3 regions of the Lactiplantibacillus kimchii genome follow, and region 2 is predicted to be linked to each of the others. Evidence: predicted binding sites of a transcription regulator. Region 2 holds the regulator's gene; each other region holds the start of a gene.
What was found. The regulator LexA, encoded in region 2, represses DNA repair genes until DNA is damaged. The targets are predictions, from matches to a motif close to CNAACANNTGTTNG.

Region 1 (5,173 bases), 200 kb from region 2:
AAAAAAACGCAGACTGACACGGTGACGATTACAGTGGCCGTTTCTAAAGCTGGTTTGAAGGTGCCCACGACTACTACGGTTGAAAATGGCGCTGATTGGACACCCGCAACGGACTTTACTGGGAACGATGCGGCAGGTCATCAGTTGGATTATGCAGCAGTTTCGGTGGATAATCCAGTTAATATGACGCAAGCCGGGACTTATACGGTGACTTATTCATACACAGATAGTCAAGGCAACGTTATAGCGCCAGTCACGACACAGGTTACCGTCTTAGCACCGGCAAAAGCCTTTACGGTCAAAGATAGTACGTTAATTGCGGGTCCTAAAACCACTTGGGCCCAAGCCGATAACTTTGATAGTGCTGGCTTAGATGCCAATGGGACAGCCATCACGTTGGCAAACGTTCGAGTGACTGGTCAAGTGGATTCAACCAAGCCAGGCACTTATCAAGTGACCTACACCTATACCGATAGTCACCAGCAGATCCAGACTGAAACGGTGACAATTACGGTCGTTGCTTCTCAGGCCGGTGTAACGGTGCCAACCACGACTACCATTGAAAATGGCACAGATTGGTCTCCAGCAACCGATTTTGCCGGGACGGATGTTACTGGTAAGGCATTGGCTTATGCGGCCGTGACGGTCGATAATCCAGTCAAAACCACGCAAGCCGGGACCTATACAGTTACGTATTCATACACGGATAGTCAAGGTAACGTTAAGACTGGTATTACCAAAGTGACCGTCTTAGCGCCGGCCCAAGGGTTCACTGTGAAAGATACTACGGTAATTGCTGGCCCTAAAGCTACATGGTCACAAGCGGATAGTTTTGGCGCCGCTGGTTTAGATGCGAATGGCACGGCGATTACGTTGGCAAACGTGCAAGTAGCTGGCGCAGTCGATTCGACCAAACCAGGGACGTATCAAGTGACGTATACCTATACGGATAGTCACCAACAGACCCAGACAGCAACGGCGACGATTACGGTCGTGGCTTCTCAGGCCAGTGTGACGGTGCCAACGACCACGACGATTGAAAATGGCGCTGATTGGACACCAGCAACGGCCTTTACTGGGACCGATGCGGTTGGTAATCAGTTGGATTATGCGGCAGTTTCAGTGGATAATCCAGTTAAAACCACGCAAGCCGGGACTTATTCGGTGACTTATACGTACACCGATAGTCAAGGGAACGTTAAGACCGGTACCACTAAAGTTACGGTGTTAGCGCCAGCTAAGGGATTTACCGTTAAGAATCAGACGCTCATCGCTGGTCCAAAGACAACCTGGTTGCCAGCGGCTAACTTTGCCACGGCCGGGGTAGCTGCCGATGGGCAAGCTATCACGTTGGCTAATGTGACGGTAACCGGGGCGGATCAAGTTAAAACGAACCAGCCTGGTACTTATCAGGTGACCTATACCTATACGGATCGGCATCAGCAGACACAGACTGAAACGGCGACCGTGACGGTTGTGGCTTCTAAAGCCAGCCTCACGGTGCCAGCGACGGTGACGGTTGAAAATGGTGCTAGTTGGTCACCACAAACTGATTTTGCCGGCACCACGATTACTGGACAGGCACTAAATTATTCAGCGGTCACAGTGGATAAGCAAATTAACACGCGCCAACCGGGAACGACCAAGGTGACCTATTCGTATACGGATCGCCAAGGCAATGTGATCACACAAGCAACTTATGTTACCGTATTAGCGCCAGCACGGTCATTTACCGTTAATAATAGTACATTAGCGGTTAATGACACGTGGCAGCAAGCAGCGAACTTTAACGGTGGGGTTGATGCCAATGGTCAAGCCATTACGCTGGCCGATGTGACGGTAACGGGCAATGTAAACACCACGCAACCCGGACGTTATCACGTGACGTATCGTTATACGGATAGTCATAGTCAAACGCAGACTAGCACGGCAATCATCACGGTGGTAGCGGCCTCAAAGCCAGCTAAACCAGTGATTACGGCGCCGGCTAAGCAACCTAGTGAATCTGATTCACAGACGCCGGTTACTGGGAGCGAAAGTACAGTTAGTCAGGAGACTAAGTCGACCGACACTGTTCGAACTGCAACTAAGACTGGTCAACGTCGGTACCAAGCAACCGTGATACCGATGGCAGCGACTAAGGCAGTTACAACACCGGTCAGGGCAACTACTGCGACCTCAACGGCAGTTACGGCCGCTGCATCACAGCCAGTGGGCACTATTACTGCGACTCCAACAACGGTAGCTAAAGCCCCACAAGTGACCCTAGCAACGGCGCAAGCTCAGGCTACCGCCGCGGTTAAAACGACCGAAGCAACCAAAGCTAAAGCGACGAAGTCAGCCGGGACCGTGGCGCGAGCTAAGTCAACCACGACACCTAAGACTAAAGCCGCTGCGATTGCGCCAACTAAGGCTAAGGTAGCGACTAAGACGAACTCGGCGACAACCCGTGCCGCAGTGATTGCGATGGCTGCAGTGGTTAGTCTAGGATTGATTGGTGGGTTTGGTTATTATTTCTTGAAACGACATTAATTTTGAACGATGTTACGTTGAGAGTCTGGGATTTTAAATCTCGGGCTCTTTTCATTATTAAAGGGTTTCCTGATTGCGTTCAGAACACACGTTTGTGTATAATGGAGTGATTAGGAGGGGATCAGATGGCCACAGCAATCATTGCCGCACCCATTAATATTGATACTAGTCGTAAAATTATTCATGTCGATATGGATGCTTTTTATGCGTCGATTGAAGAACGGGAGCAGCCGGCTTACTGCACCCAACCGCTGGTTATCGCCCATGATCCCCGTCAAACCGGTGGTCGTGGTGTCGTAACTACGGCTAATTATGTGGCGCGCCAATATGGGATTCATTCGGCCATGCCCGCTCAAAAGGCCCTAGAGCTTTGTTCAAAGGCCGTGTTTAAGACGCCTAACTTTCCGTTGTATCGTGAGGTGTCAGCGCAAATTCATGAGATTTTTCATGAATATACGGATATGGTGGAACCGATTGCTTTTGACGAAGCTTACTTAGACGTGACCGTTAATAAGCCTGGCATCCATAGTGCAGTTCAGCTGGCTCATCAACTACAACGCGAGATTTGGCATAAAACGCATTTAACTTGTTCAACAGGAATTTCTTACAATAAATTCATCGCTAAGTTAGCCTCAGATTATCGTAAGCCTGCAGGCGTAACGATTGTATTGCCTAACGATGCGACTGCCTTCTTATTACGAGAACCGATTGAAAAGTTTCGAGGTGTCGGTAAGAAAACGGTGCCGAAGATGCATGATTTAGGGATTAAGACGGGACGAGATTTAGCGGCCCGTACTGAAATGGATTTAATTCAACACTTCGGTAAGCTCGGCTATATTTTGTATCGCCGGGTGCGCGGGAGCGATGATCGGCCAGTGGAATATCAACGTGAACGTAAATCAATTGGCAAGGAACGGACTTTTGGGCCATTCTTGCAGACCCAAACCGAAGTCCGAGCTCATTTAAAACAGTTAGCTAAGTTAGTAACGGCAACGATGCAATCACACCAACGACATGGGAAAACGTTGGTCCTAAAATTACGTTATGGCGACTTTGTGACGATTACGAAGCGACAAACGTTTACTGAATTCTTACCTAATGATGCGGAGGTCTTTGATCAGTATGCCGAGGAAATCTTTGATACCGTCGTTGATGAGCACTTTGATACCGGGATTCGACTGTTAGGCATTACGTTAACCGGACTGGCGCCCCTCGCATTTGAAAACTTAACGTTGCCATTATATCCAGGTGATAATTAATTAATTTGGCGTGAGGGCAATTGTTCGGTATACTAAAGTACTGTGACACGAATTTGAGCCACCAGTAAATATTGGAATAGGAAGGATCATTATGACCGTCCAAACAGAAATTTTTAATTTAATTAAACAAGCAAAAACCATTATTATTCAACGCCATCAACGCCCCGATCCTGATGCGATTGGGAGCCAATTAGGATTGGCTGATATTATTAAGACTAGTTTTCCAACCAAACGTGTGTTAACGCCTGGTAAACAGTATCATGGATTCGACTGGCTCGGTCAGATGGATGACATCACCGAAGCTGACTATGAAGGGGCCTTAGTCTTAGTTTTAGATACGGCTAATCAGCCACGGATTGATGGGGAGTTTTATAATAGCGGCCAAACGTTAGTTAAAATTGACCATCATCCTAATGACGATGCCTTTGGTGACCCGCAATGGGTCGATGTCGATGCGTCTAGTACCAGTGAATTGGTCTATGACTTCTACGCCGCTTGTCAGGCAGAATTAACCTTGACGGCGAATGCTGCCCGATTACTGTATGCGGGGATTGTTGGCGATACCGGCCGTTTCTTATATTCAGCAACGAAACCTAGTACGATGCGAGCAGCAGCGGCTTTAATGGAAGCCGGCGCAGACGCAACTGCGGTTAATCGGATTGAAGATACTATCACGTTACCAGTGGCTCGGTTGTCAGCGTACGTTTATGAGCATTTGACGCAACTGGATTCTGGAGCGGCTTATGTTATTTTAACGAATGATATTATGGCGTCCTTTGATATTGGTGATGCTAGTACTGCGGGCGTTGTGCCCTTACCCGGTCGGATTGATACGGTTAAGACTTGGGCAATCTTCTTACAACAAAAAGAGGGCGACTTCCGAATCAGATTACGGTCCAAAGGCCCTGCTATCAATGAATTGGCTAAAAATCATGATGGTGGTGGTCATCCAATGGCGAGTGGTGCTAAAGCGCAAAATCAACAAGAAATTGAGCAAGTTGTGCGTGAACTCGACCAAGTTGCTCGTCAATATGAGAAAGAGGTTTAACTATGACCGCAAGTTTCAAGGCATTTAACCTGCAGCCGTTTTTGATGCAGGCGTTACAAGAAATTAATTTTGTTACTCCAACTAAAGTTCAAGAAAAATTGATTCCCGTGATTACAGCGGGTCGGAGTGTTATCGGTCAATCAGCCACTGGGAGTGGGAAAACCCACACGTTCTTATTACCAATGCTCAATCGTATTGATCCTGAAGAACGGCGGGTTCAAGCCGTAATTACGACGCCCAGTCGTGAACTGGCTTACCAGATTCAAGCTGCCGCAAAGCAGTTAGTCCAACATAGCCCCAAAGCAATTCACATTGGATTGTATGTTGGTGGGAC
Region 2 (5,173 bases):
GACATTGTCAACCCCAACGTTACGAAGTGAGATGTTCTTAACACCTTCGTCAGCTAACTTAGTTAAAACAGCAGCGGTGTAATCCTTTTGTTGGTATACATCGGCGCCATCAAAGCCCTTAGCCAATTCGGCAGTCTTTTCGTCAAGTAAGTCTGGGACTAACTTAACTTCAACATCGGGATGTTCTTCCATCCAAGTCTTAAAGAATGGACGTTCGTCATCACGTACAGCATATGCAATAATTTTCATTACAAAAATTCCTCCTATATATTGATACATTAAATATTATAACAGTAAATGTCAGAAATAGAATGACTATTTATGAAAACTTTGTTAAATTTCCACACCATGTGCTGCTAAATACCGTAGTTTAGCCATTCTAGGTTGATGTTTAAACGCATATTCGGCCTTTAAAGCTGACGACTTATCTGCAAAACACTCGTGATAGATCATTTTTAAGGGGCGGCGTGTTTTAGGCCGAGTGTATTTAGCCCCTTTGCCGGCGTTATGCGTTGCTAACCGGCGCTCCAAATCATCAGTAAAACCCCCGTACAACGTTTGATCTGCACACAACAACACATAAAAATAGTACGCTTTAGTCGCCATAAAGTAACTGTCGCACCTCTTTTCCATATGTGCCATCTGCTTGATAAACAACGACTGGTGGTAGAATTCGGACCCCATTTGAACGCCCATCCTTAATCATCTCAACTAACACCATGTTAGCTTCACGATCAGCCTTGGGATGAACAAAGCGAATCCGTTTCGGCGCTAATCGGTGCTGCGCCATTGCTTGGAATAACTCATCCAACCGATCCGGTCGATGCACAAAATACGCTTTGCCAGTCATTTTAAGTAAGTCACTAGTTACCGTTAAAATTTGAGCCAAATTAGCTGAAATTTCATGGCGGGCAATTGCTAAATGTGGATTAGGGTTCTTTTGACTTTGAGGCTGATCTTTAAAATAAGGCGGATTGCATAACACCACATCAACCGAATCTTTGGCAATTTTTGTCGTCACTGTCAATAAATCCTGATTCAACACTGTCATGCGCTCAGTAAGTTGGTTTAGTTCAATACTCCGTTGCGCCATATCCGCAAGCCGCGGTTGTAATTCAACTTCAATAATTGCGCTATTGGTTTGTTGACTCGCAAATAACCCCACGGCACCATTGCCAGCGCACAGGTCAACTGTCAGCGTTTTAGCACTACGCGGAACCTGTGCAAAAGCTCCCAGCAAAACCGCGTCTAATGAAAAAGAAAACACTTGTGAACTTTGAATAATCTGAATATCTTTACTATATAATTGATCAATGCGCTCATCGGCGCGTAATGGGACCGTCGTCATCCAAATAGCCTACTTTCAAAAAAATATCAGTGTCAGCATACCATAATTTGCTTGCAGAAATTAAGATTATTCGTCATACTATGACCAATAACCAATCGAAAGGAAGTTTGCGATGTTTTATTCATTTATGCGGGGACTGGTACGGGGGTTAGTTGCTATCATTAATGGCAATACCCACTATCAAGGTCGCGAAAACTTACCGCAAGGCGCCTATATTCTAGTGGGCCCTCACCGCTCATGGTTTGACCCGTTGTTATACGCACTAGCGGGTAGCCCCATGCAATTTAGCTTCATGGCTAAAGAAGAACTTTTCAAAAATCCGATTTTACGTACCATTTTAACTAAGGCCAATGCTTTCCCGGTCAATCGCCAACATCCAGGCCCTTCAGCGATTAAAACGCCAGTCAAATTTCTCCGTAGCGGTCAACTATCGCTAATCATGTTTCCATCCGGAACTCGGCATTCCCAGGAACTAAAAGGTGGCGCAACCGTCATTGCTAAAATGGCTGGCGTCCCCCTTGTTCCCACAGTCTACCAAGGACCATTAACTTTTGGCCGTTTGTTTAGTCGCCGTCGCATCACGGTCCGTTTTGGTAAGCCTATCTATGTTGATCGTAAGTTAAAGCTCGATGAAGCTGGTCAAAAGAGCATCGAAACGCAAATGCTTACTGCTTTTGATGACCTCGATAAAAAAATTGATCCGAATTTTCATTACGTTGATCCAGCCGAAAAAAAACACGCCAACTAAGGCGTGTTTTTTATTAGCACTTATTTGCTGTCATTTTTAGCCGAAGCCTTCATTGAGTTAAGCATTTGATGCAATTTCTTTTCGGATGGGCGTTGACCCATTTGCATCATCATGCTGCGCAACATTTCTTCACTAATTGGTGGATTTTGTTTTAAGTAGTTTTGCATATAGTGTCGCGCACCAAAGAAACCACCAGTAATCCCAACTAACACACCAACAAGCACGATTAAGATCCAAATACCAGTAGACACAGTCATTCCCCTCCTTTATTACCGTATTCATTAAACTAGTCTACACAAATTACTTATAAAAGAAAAGGAAAATTTGTCAATTGACAAATCTTCCTTGAAACGCTTAATCATCGCGTAAGCCACGGTCACGTTGAACCTGACGAACCTTTTCAGGTGTCACTTCTTGACCATCTTTATCATAAACTTGTAACATTTCAACTTGTTGCCGGAATCCGGCCCGAAATTCTTTTAAATATTTTTCACGTAATTCTTGGCGTTCAGCCGCTTCCAGCTCAGTTAACCCTTCTGCCTTGGCCTTGTGTGCCAATTCATTAATCCGGGCAAGTAGCTCTTTTGAAATCAATCCACTCACTCCTTTCAAAAGCAAGAATAGAATACACGATTTTTGACCTTAAATCAATTCTCAGGGTTTGTCAACCGAACATTTGTTTGAAAGCCGTAAAAAGCTATGCTACAATTGAAATAATAATTATGAAATAAAAAAATGAGGTGCCAAGATGAGTAAAACATCAGAAAGCAAACAAATGGCCGTTCTACGTTTTATTTATGAACGCGTCAATGAAAAAGGTTATCCGCCAACCGTCCGTGAAATCGGCGAAGCCGTCTCACTATCTTCAACATCAACGGTCCATGGTCATATTTCTAGATTGGAAAAAAAGGGCTTAATCGAAAAAGACCCTACCAAGCCACGGGCTATCGAAGTGACAGCGGCTGGTTTTGAAGCTTTAGGCGTCGAAACGACTCCCCATCAAATTCCAATGCTCGGCACGGTAGCCGCTGGGCAACCGATTTTGGCGGTACAAGAAGCTACTGACTATTTCCCAATTCCAAAAGATTTGGAAACTTTCGGTGGCGATTTATTCATGCTCACCATTCGTGGTGAAAGTATGATTAACATCGGCATCTTAAACGGCGACCAAGTTATCGTGCGCCGGCAAACAGCTGCCGACAATGGGGATATTATCATTGCAATGACTGACGAAAATGAAGCTACTTGCAAACGATTCTTTAAAGAAGCTGATCATTATCGGCTACAACCAGAAAATGATGCGATGGCACCAATTATTCTAACCAACGTTGCTGTCTTAGGCAAAGTGGTTGGGTTATATCGCGATATGCTCTATCAATAGTGGTTCATCGACCGGTGACGTTGGTTACCGGTCTTTTTTATTGGTTAAATATTTACTGCCTTCACGCATTGCTAGTGGTGATAATACATGTGACGCAATAAATTGCGTCACCCAAGCTGGATTAGTTTTGCTATAATCTCGTAATGCCCGACCAATCGCTTTTTGAATAAAAAATTCATCATCAGTTCGATTGGTTAGAATCGCCGTCGTCAAATAGGCCTGATCAGTCATTTGCCGGCGGCCCAACTGTAAGATAATGCCAACCCGCCGAAGCCAAAAATCTGATGCTTGTATATATGCTGGCCCCAATTCTGACAATGCTGCTGTTGCTCAATGTAAGTCGCCAACAGTTTACGCCAGCTATCAACGCTATCCCACCAGGCATTATGTGTCACCTGTTGCCGACACCACTCATACTGACTTGGTGTTAAGCGACGTACATTTGCTAAGGCCAAATCAATCGCAACATAGTGATACTCTCGAAATGGTTGCCCATAATAAAACACTAGCCAATCCTGTAGCTCAGTTGACGTCAACGTTTGACTAGTTTTAAGATATGGCTGCGTTAATTGCCGTCGTTCACCCGCTCGCACACCTAAAAATTTGAATTGATGTCGCATATAGGCGACCATCGCTGCTTGATTAGCCGGTTGCACCGGTAAAAATAAATCTGGCATGCTATCTCCCCCTCAAGTTGCTTACTAACTTATTTAATATTAATGCTGCTTTTTTTCTCAGCTGATCTATTCTTAATGAGTTGAACGCTGGTTGAATGGTATAATGGTTACACTAATTTTATACAGGGAGTTGTTGACATGTTATTTCTAGCCATTATTGGCTTACTAGTTTTCACAATGGCCATCTTTTCAATCTTTGCCGCTCGTCAAACTGGCGGTGGGTGGAAAACCTTTGCAATCATTGCCGTAATTAGTGCTCTCACAATTGGTTATGCTGTTTATAAGCTACCATTTTGGTCCCATAATCAAGCTACCGCCGCACGATCAAATTCGTCAGCTCGTCAGAGTTCAGCAAAACTTAGTTCGTCACATACCGTTTTTAATGAAGACACCACTAAAAAAGCGGCGGCTACGATTAAACTAAAAGAAAACAACATCCTCAAACAATTAAAATCAAATTATCATACGATTGGTACTGTCACTTTAGATCGAACAACAAAAACCTTTACTGTCAACCCGACAAATAAGGACTATGTTCAGTCATTAAAAACAATTCAAAAATATCCGGATAAAAACCAAAAAGCTCGGACAACGATTACGACAAATTTTCAAACACTCTCGAGTTCAATTCAAAAAAACTTAGCAGTAGGTTATACCATTCGTCTCATGCAACCGGAACAACCTGATAATACCCTATTGAGTGTTAAAGACGGTAAAATCATTATTAATCAATTACAAAAATAAGTAAAAACATCATTGTAGCCAGTTATTGCTAACTACAATGATGTTTTTTTACCCCCGTTGATCACGATATTGTCGCTGTTCTTGCTTCTGACCGGTTAAGACAAAGCGATGTGGATCAGTCGCATAATCAATAGTCTGATCCGCAGCTTGCCATTGCAATTGATGTGTAAACAGGTCCTCATAAGTGGCAATATCAATTCGTTGTCGCCGAGCTAATCGCTGAGGGAGTCCCAGGTCCACGCCGTGTTGATAATTAGCTTGTAACCGCCCAGTAT
Region 3 (5,173 bases), 210 kb from region 2:
CCGGATGTTGATGCACTTTTTGGCCTCGTTCAGCCCACCGACTGGTTCGTGCCACTGACTTACGAACATAGTCATAGCTTTCAAAGAATGGGGGACATTCATCTAAGCTCATCATGATATCTGGTCCCAAGTCATTTTCAATCTGAATGGCTTTTTCAGGCGACAAAAACATCTTCGCCCCATTCAGATGATTCTTAAAATGCACGCCTTCTTCGGTAATATCGCGATTCTTAGCTAATGAAAAGACTTGGAAGCCACCAGAATCCGTTAAGATTCCTTTTTTCCAATTCATAAATTGGTGTAACCCACCGGCCTCTTTAACAATCTGTTCACCGGGTCGTAGCCAAAGATGGTACGTATTCGATAGAATAATCCCGGCCCCCATCGCATCTAATTCTTCAGGTGCTAGTGATTTTACACTCGCTAACGTCCCCACGGGCATAAACATTGGCGTTGGAAACGTGCCATGTGGCGTGATGATTTCACCCAGACGAGCACCCGTATGTTTTTCTGTTTTAATTAATCGGTATTTAATTGCCGGTTCCATATAATTCCTCCGTTAACTGTTGCGTCAAACCATTAAGTCACGAAAGCGTCTGAGAGTTGCCCCAGACGCTGACTTTGCTGCAAAATACGCGTTTTAATGAATAAACATGGCATCGCCAAAACTAAAGAAACGATACTTTTCATCAATGGCGTGTTGATACGCGTTTAAAATCATGTCCCGGCCCGTGAAAGCTGCGACTAACATCACTAGGGTTGACTTTGGTAAATGGAAGTTCGTAATAAAAGCATCAACCACTTGCCACTCATAACCGGGCTTGATGAAAATATCGGTCCAGCCAGAATCAGCCTTGATTTCTCCATGAAATTTCGTCCCGATCGTTTCAAGCGTCCGAATTGACGTCGTCCCCGTTGCAATAATCCGACCACCATTTTTCCGCACGTCATTTAACGTCTTGGCAGCGGCCGCATCTAATTGATAGAATTCACTGTGCATTTTATGATCTTCGATTTTATCTTCTTCAACCGGGCGGAACGTGCCTAGGCCAACATGCAAGGTTAAATAAACTAACTTAATCCCTTTATCCTGTACCTTTTGTAAGAGTTCTTTTGTCCAATGCAAGCCCGCAGTTGGCGCTGCCGCTGACCCATTTTCCTTGGCATAAACGGTCTGATAACGATCTGGATCGTCTAACTTTTCTTTGATATACGGTGGTAATGGCGCTTCACCTAAGGCTTCGAGGATTTCCATAAAGATGCCATCGTAATGAAATTCAATCAGCCGAATCCCATCTTCTTTTTCAGCCGTGACCGTCGCTGTTAATTGACCGTCGCCAAAAGAAATCACGGTCCCAACGTGCGCCCGCTTAGCAGGTTTCATTAAGGTTTCCCATTCGTCACCTTCAGTATTGTGTAATAACAAGACCTCTGCATGACCCCCAGTTTCGGGCTTAACGCCGTACAACCGTGCAGGCATGACCCGCGAGTTGTTCATAACCACGGCATCGCCGGGATTTAAGTCATCGATAATGTCATAAAAATGTTTATCTTGCATGACACCCGTTTGGCGATTCAAATCAAGCAACCGCGACGTATCACGTTGTTTGATGGGTGTTTGGGCAATCAATTCATGTGGTAACTCATAATCAAAATCTTCAAGTGTTAAGCTCATCACTGGGACCTCTTATCTTTTTATTTAGTTTCGGGGTATGGGAACCCTAAATGTTGATACCCTTTGATGGTGACCACCCGGCCACGCTGCGTCCGTTTTAGGAACCCAATTTGAAGTAAATAAGGCTCCACCACTTCCGCAATCGTATCCGTTTCTTCACCAATATTGGCTGCCAATGTTGCTAAGCCGACCGGACCACCATCGTAATATTCTAACATGGTCCGCAATAATTTGTTATCCGTTTCGTCTAAACCGGCTTCATCGACCCGCAGATAGGTGAGGGATTGGTCAACGATCACGTCATCAATCGCCGTTTGGTCAGCGACTTCTGCAAAATCACGAATCCGCTTGAATAATCGATTCGCAATCCGCGGCGTGCCTCGTGATCGCCGGGCAATCTCATGCGCACCGGAAGGCTTGATACTTGTCTGAAAAATAGCGGCCGTCCGTTTGACGATGTCTTCGAGATCACTGACTGCATAATAAGCCATATGTTCAACAATCCCAAACCGATCGCGCAGTGGCGCTGATAACATGCCGGCCCGCGTGGTCGCCCCGATTAAAGTAAAGGGTGGCAGCGGAAAATGCACGGGATGCGCCGTCGGACCTTGACCGACAACGATGTCGACAAAGAAATCTTCCATTGCTGAATAAAGCATTTCTTCCACAATCTTAGGCAAGCGATGAATTTCATCGATGAATAAAATATCCCCCGGTTCAAGTTCATTTAATAAGGCTACTAAATCGCCGGGCTTTTCAATCGCCGGACCACTAGTCGTCCGGATATTAACTGCCATCTCATTAGCAATAACCATCGCCAAGGTGGTCTTACCTAAGCCAGGTGGGCCATACAGTAGAACATGATCTAACGATTCTTCGCGTTTTTGAGCTGCTTCAATATACACACTCAGTTCATGCTTCACCCGATCTTGACCAATGTATTGGGCTAACCGTTGCGGACGCAGCGACTTTTCTAAAGAAGCTTCGGTGGCATCCGTTTTGTCCCCCGATAATAAGTTGTCGTCGTCCATCCAATCCCTCCTACTTCGTCAATAACCGTAATCCTTCGCTCAATAAGTCATTAGTGTCCACGGTCTCAGCTTGGCTAAAGTCTTCTAAAGCCTTGGTAATCTTTTTGACCTCACGCTGTGAATAACCCAAGGCGGTCAAGGCAGCTAACGCATCCGCTAGGGCCCCAGTATCCGCCGTTGTCGCGACGTCTAGCTCGGTCTGACCAGTAATATCGACGTTCAAGTCGTTTAACTTCCCTTTTAAATCTAAAACAATCTGTTGGGCCGTCTTCTTACCAACCCCGGGAAAACGCGTTAAATAAGTCGCATTTTCTTGATTGATGGCTTGAATCAGCCCCGAATGGTCATTATTCGCTAAAATCGCCAATGCCGACTTCGGACCGATACCAGAAACCCCCAAAAGCTTTTCAAATAACGCCTTTTCGTCGGCATCATAAAAGCCAAACAACGACATGGCACTCTCGCTGACCGCTTGATGGATATACATCTTAACGGGTTCAGATGCGACTTGATAACGATACGGATTGGCCGTCAACACTTTATACCCGATACCCGCCACTTCAATCACAACAAAGCTGGGGGTCACATCAGTAATTTGGCCGAAAAAATATTCATACACGGTTGTTAAGCTCCTTTAAAATAAAACGTATGTTTGCTTGCTAAATTGTACCACAATTACGTGGTCGCTTAATACCGCTAGTCTTTCAAATCCCGATAATTTCAAATCCGGCCGACCAGACTTGCCGAATTGCGACCAAACATGCTATGCTCAGGACCTCAGGAGGTTATTTTCTATGCAATTAAATCCTTTTACCGCCGTCTTACCCAGTGCGTCTGGCTTAACCAAATTAACAGCTGGGACCACACCCTGGGCAGCGGCTGATGACCACGTCCAAGCTGGTGCCAGTTATTATTGGTACGAACTGACTCAAAATGGGATTCATCAATGGCGCCTCATCGCCCAATGGCCAACCGACGTCACTGTCACCAGTATGGTCCCCGGGCTGATGAATACCGTGCTCTATCCGCAACAACCCGTCATTGAAATGTTAATTGATGATTGGGTCGGTCACTTTCCCAAAGCCTTGGAATTCACCGATACAGTCGGCGTCACCCATCGCCTTTGGCAGATTACCGATACCGACGTTAATGCCGACATCACAGCGGCCATGGCACCAGTGGCACCCCGTCAAAGTTGGTTAACTACGACCAGCACTCCGCTAGTCATGCTAGTTGCCGACCAAGAATGGGCCAAATTCAAGACGCCCGTCACGATTCCAGACCATTTAATTAATCTGTTCAAAGCTTAACCGACAAGACCGATGGCACCTAGCGTCGGTCTTTTTTGCGCCACCAACGCCAACTAAGCCAACCCATTAGCCCGACACTGATCACCCCACTGAGGACGCTTAACCCCAGCCCAAGCTTTAAGCCGGGCGTGCGATAAGTCAACTTAATCACGTGTTTGCCAGCCGCTAAGCGGGCCCCAACAAAGGCTTTGTTGACTACTTGGGTGGCGGTCGTGCGCCCATCTACTTGTAATTGCCAACCAGTTGAATATGGGATACTCGTCGTTAACACCGTGGGTTTAGTCGTCGTGGTCGTCCCGGTTACTTGATTAGCACCAACCTTTAAGTGCGCTAAGCCTTGGCGTTGCAGGTGGTGAGTTTGTCGGGTATAACTTTTACCGAACGGCACAGCAACTAATTCGGCCTGCTTGAACTTTAACCCTTGAACCTGAGTAAAGTTTAAGGTAATAACTTTGCGCGCATGGGTGCTGTACCCCAAATTGATGACTGCTGATTTCCGGGGCTCATAATCGGACATGTTAGTCGTCCCTAATTGACTAAAGCTAGCGAGATTATCCGTCGTTTGCGCCGTCAAAGTATAGCCACTGGCACTTAAATTCCCCTTCAAGCCATCGCGCAACCGATTTATTTGATCAATCTTAGTATTGGGACGAGCTGTTAACGTACTGGTCTGCTGGCTGACTGTCATGGCATGTTGAATCGAAGACCGTTGATAAGTGATGCCTTTTAGCACCAAATAAAGTTCCGTCCGTCGATACTTTTTTGGTTGTTTAATCGTTAAAGTCACCGGTAACGCGTGGCCTTGAACATCACTGGTTAACGCAGTCAAACCGTTTTGATTGGCCGCTTGGTTTTGAGCAACTATCTTTTGGTTGGCCGCCACTAAGGCCAAAACCGATTTTGTTGGCTTAGTCATCCCCGTTGCCGGGGCCAAGCTTTGACGTTGTTCCGGCGTTAACATGCTGGTCGTCGCTGGCAACTTCGATAAGACATTGTTCGAACTGCCAGTTGCGTGTTGATTGCGATAAATGATGACCTTATCCGTCGAATCTAACGTCGTTGTATCATCAGTTTGGGCCGTATAAGCCACCGCTTTACGCTGTGACCGTGGTCGAACTGTCGTGACGCCTTTAGCGGGGGTCGTCGTTAAGGCCCCC

Region 1: dinB (DNA polymerase IV) is a predicted target of LexA. The motif match lies at 2,614-2,627, and genes of this name have one in related genera.
Region 3: ruvA (Holliday junction branch migration protein RuvA) is a predicted target of LexA. The motif match lies at 3,348-3,361, and genes of this name have one in related genera.

What each region holds. Positions count from the first base shown of each region.
Region 1 is NZ_CP027194.1:813,072-818,244, reverse strand. Features, by position in the region: gene C5Z26_RS04185 (immunoglobulin-like domain-containing protein) at 1-2,532, shown strand, start outside; gene dinB (DNA polymerase IV) at 2,658-3,791, shown strand; gene C5Z26_RS04175 (DHH family phosphoesterase) at 3,883-4,839, shown strand; gene C5Z26_RS04170 (DEAD/DEAH box helicase) at 4,842-5,173, shown strand, end outside.
Region 2 is NZ_CP027194.1:611,376-616,548, forward strand. Features, by position in the region: gene C5Z26_RS03050 (D-2-hydroxyacid dehydrogenase) at 1-249, opposite strand, end outside; gene C5Z26_RS03055 (GIY-YIG nuclease family protein) at 334-606, opposite strand; gene C5Z26_RS03060 (tRNA1(Val) (adenine(37)-N6)-methyltransferase) at 596-1,348, opposite strand; gene C5Z26_RS03065 (lysophospholipid acyltransferase family protein) at 1,461-2,096, shown strand; gene C5Z26_RS03070 (YneF family protein) at 2,117-2,353, opposite strand; gene C5Z26_RS03075 (DUF896 domain-containing protein) at 2,451-2,690, opposite strand; gene lexA (transcriptional repressor LexA) at 2,845-3,477, shown strand; gene C5Z26_RS12705 (DNA alkylation repair protein) at 3,502-3,795, opposite strand; gene C5Z26_RS12710 (DNA alkylation repair protein) at 3,705-4,154, opposite strand; gene C5Z26_RS03095 (hypothetical protein) at 4,293-4,898, shown strand; gene C5Z26_RS03100 (hydroxymethylglutaryl-CoA synthase) at 4,947-5,173, opposite strand, start outside.
Region 3 is NZ_CP027194.1:822,714-827,886, forward strand. Features, by position in the region: gene tgt (tRNA guanosine(34) transglycosylase Tgt) at 1-547, opposite strand, end outside; gene queA (tRNA preQ1(34) S-adenosylmethionine ribosyltransferase-isomerase QueA) at 641-1,675, opposite strand; gene ruvB (Holliday junction branch migration DNA helicase RuvB) at 1,696-2,706, opposite strand; gene ruvA (Holliday junction branch migration protein RuvA) at 2,717-3,325, opposite strand; gene C5Z26_RS04215 (DUF1015 family protein) at 3,501-4,016, shown strand; gene C5Z26_RS04220 (YfhO family protein) at 4,036-5,173, opposite strand, start outside.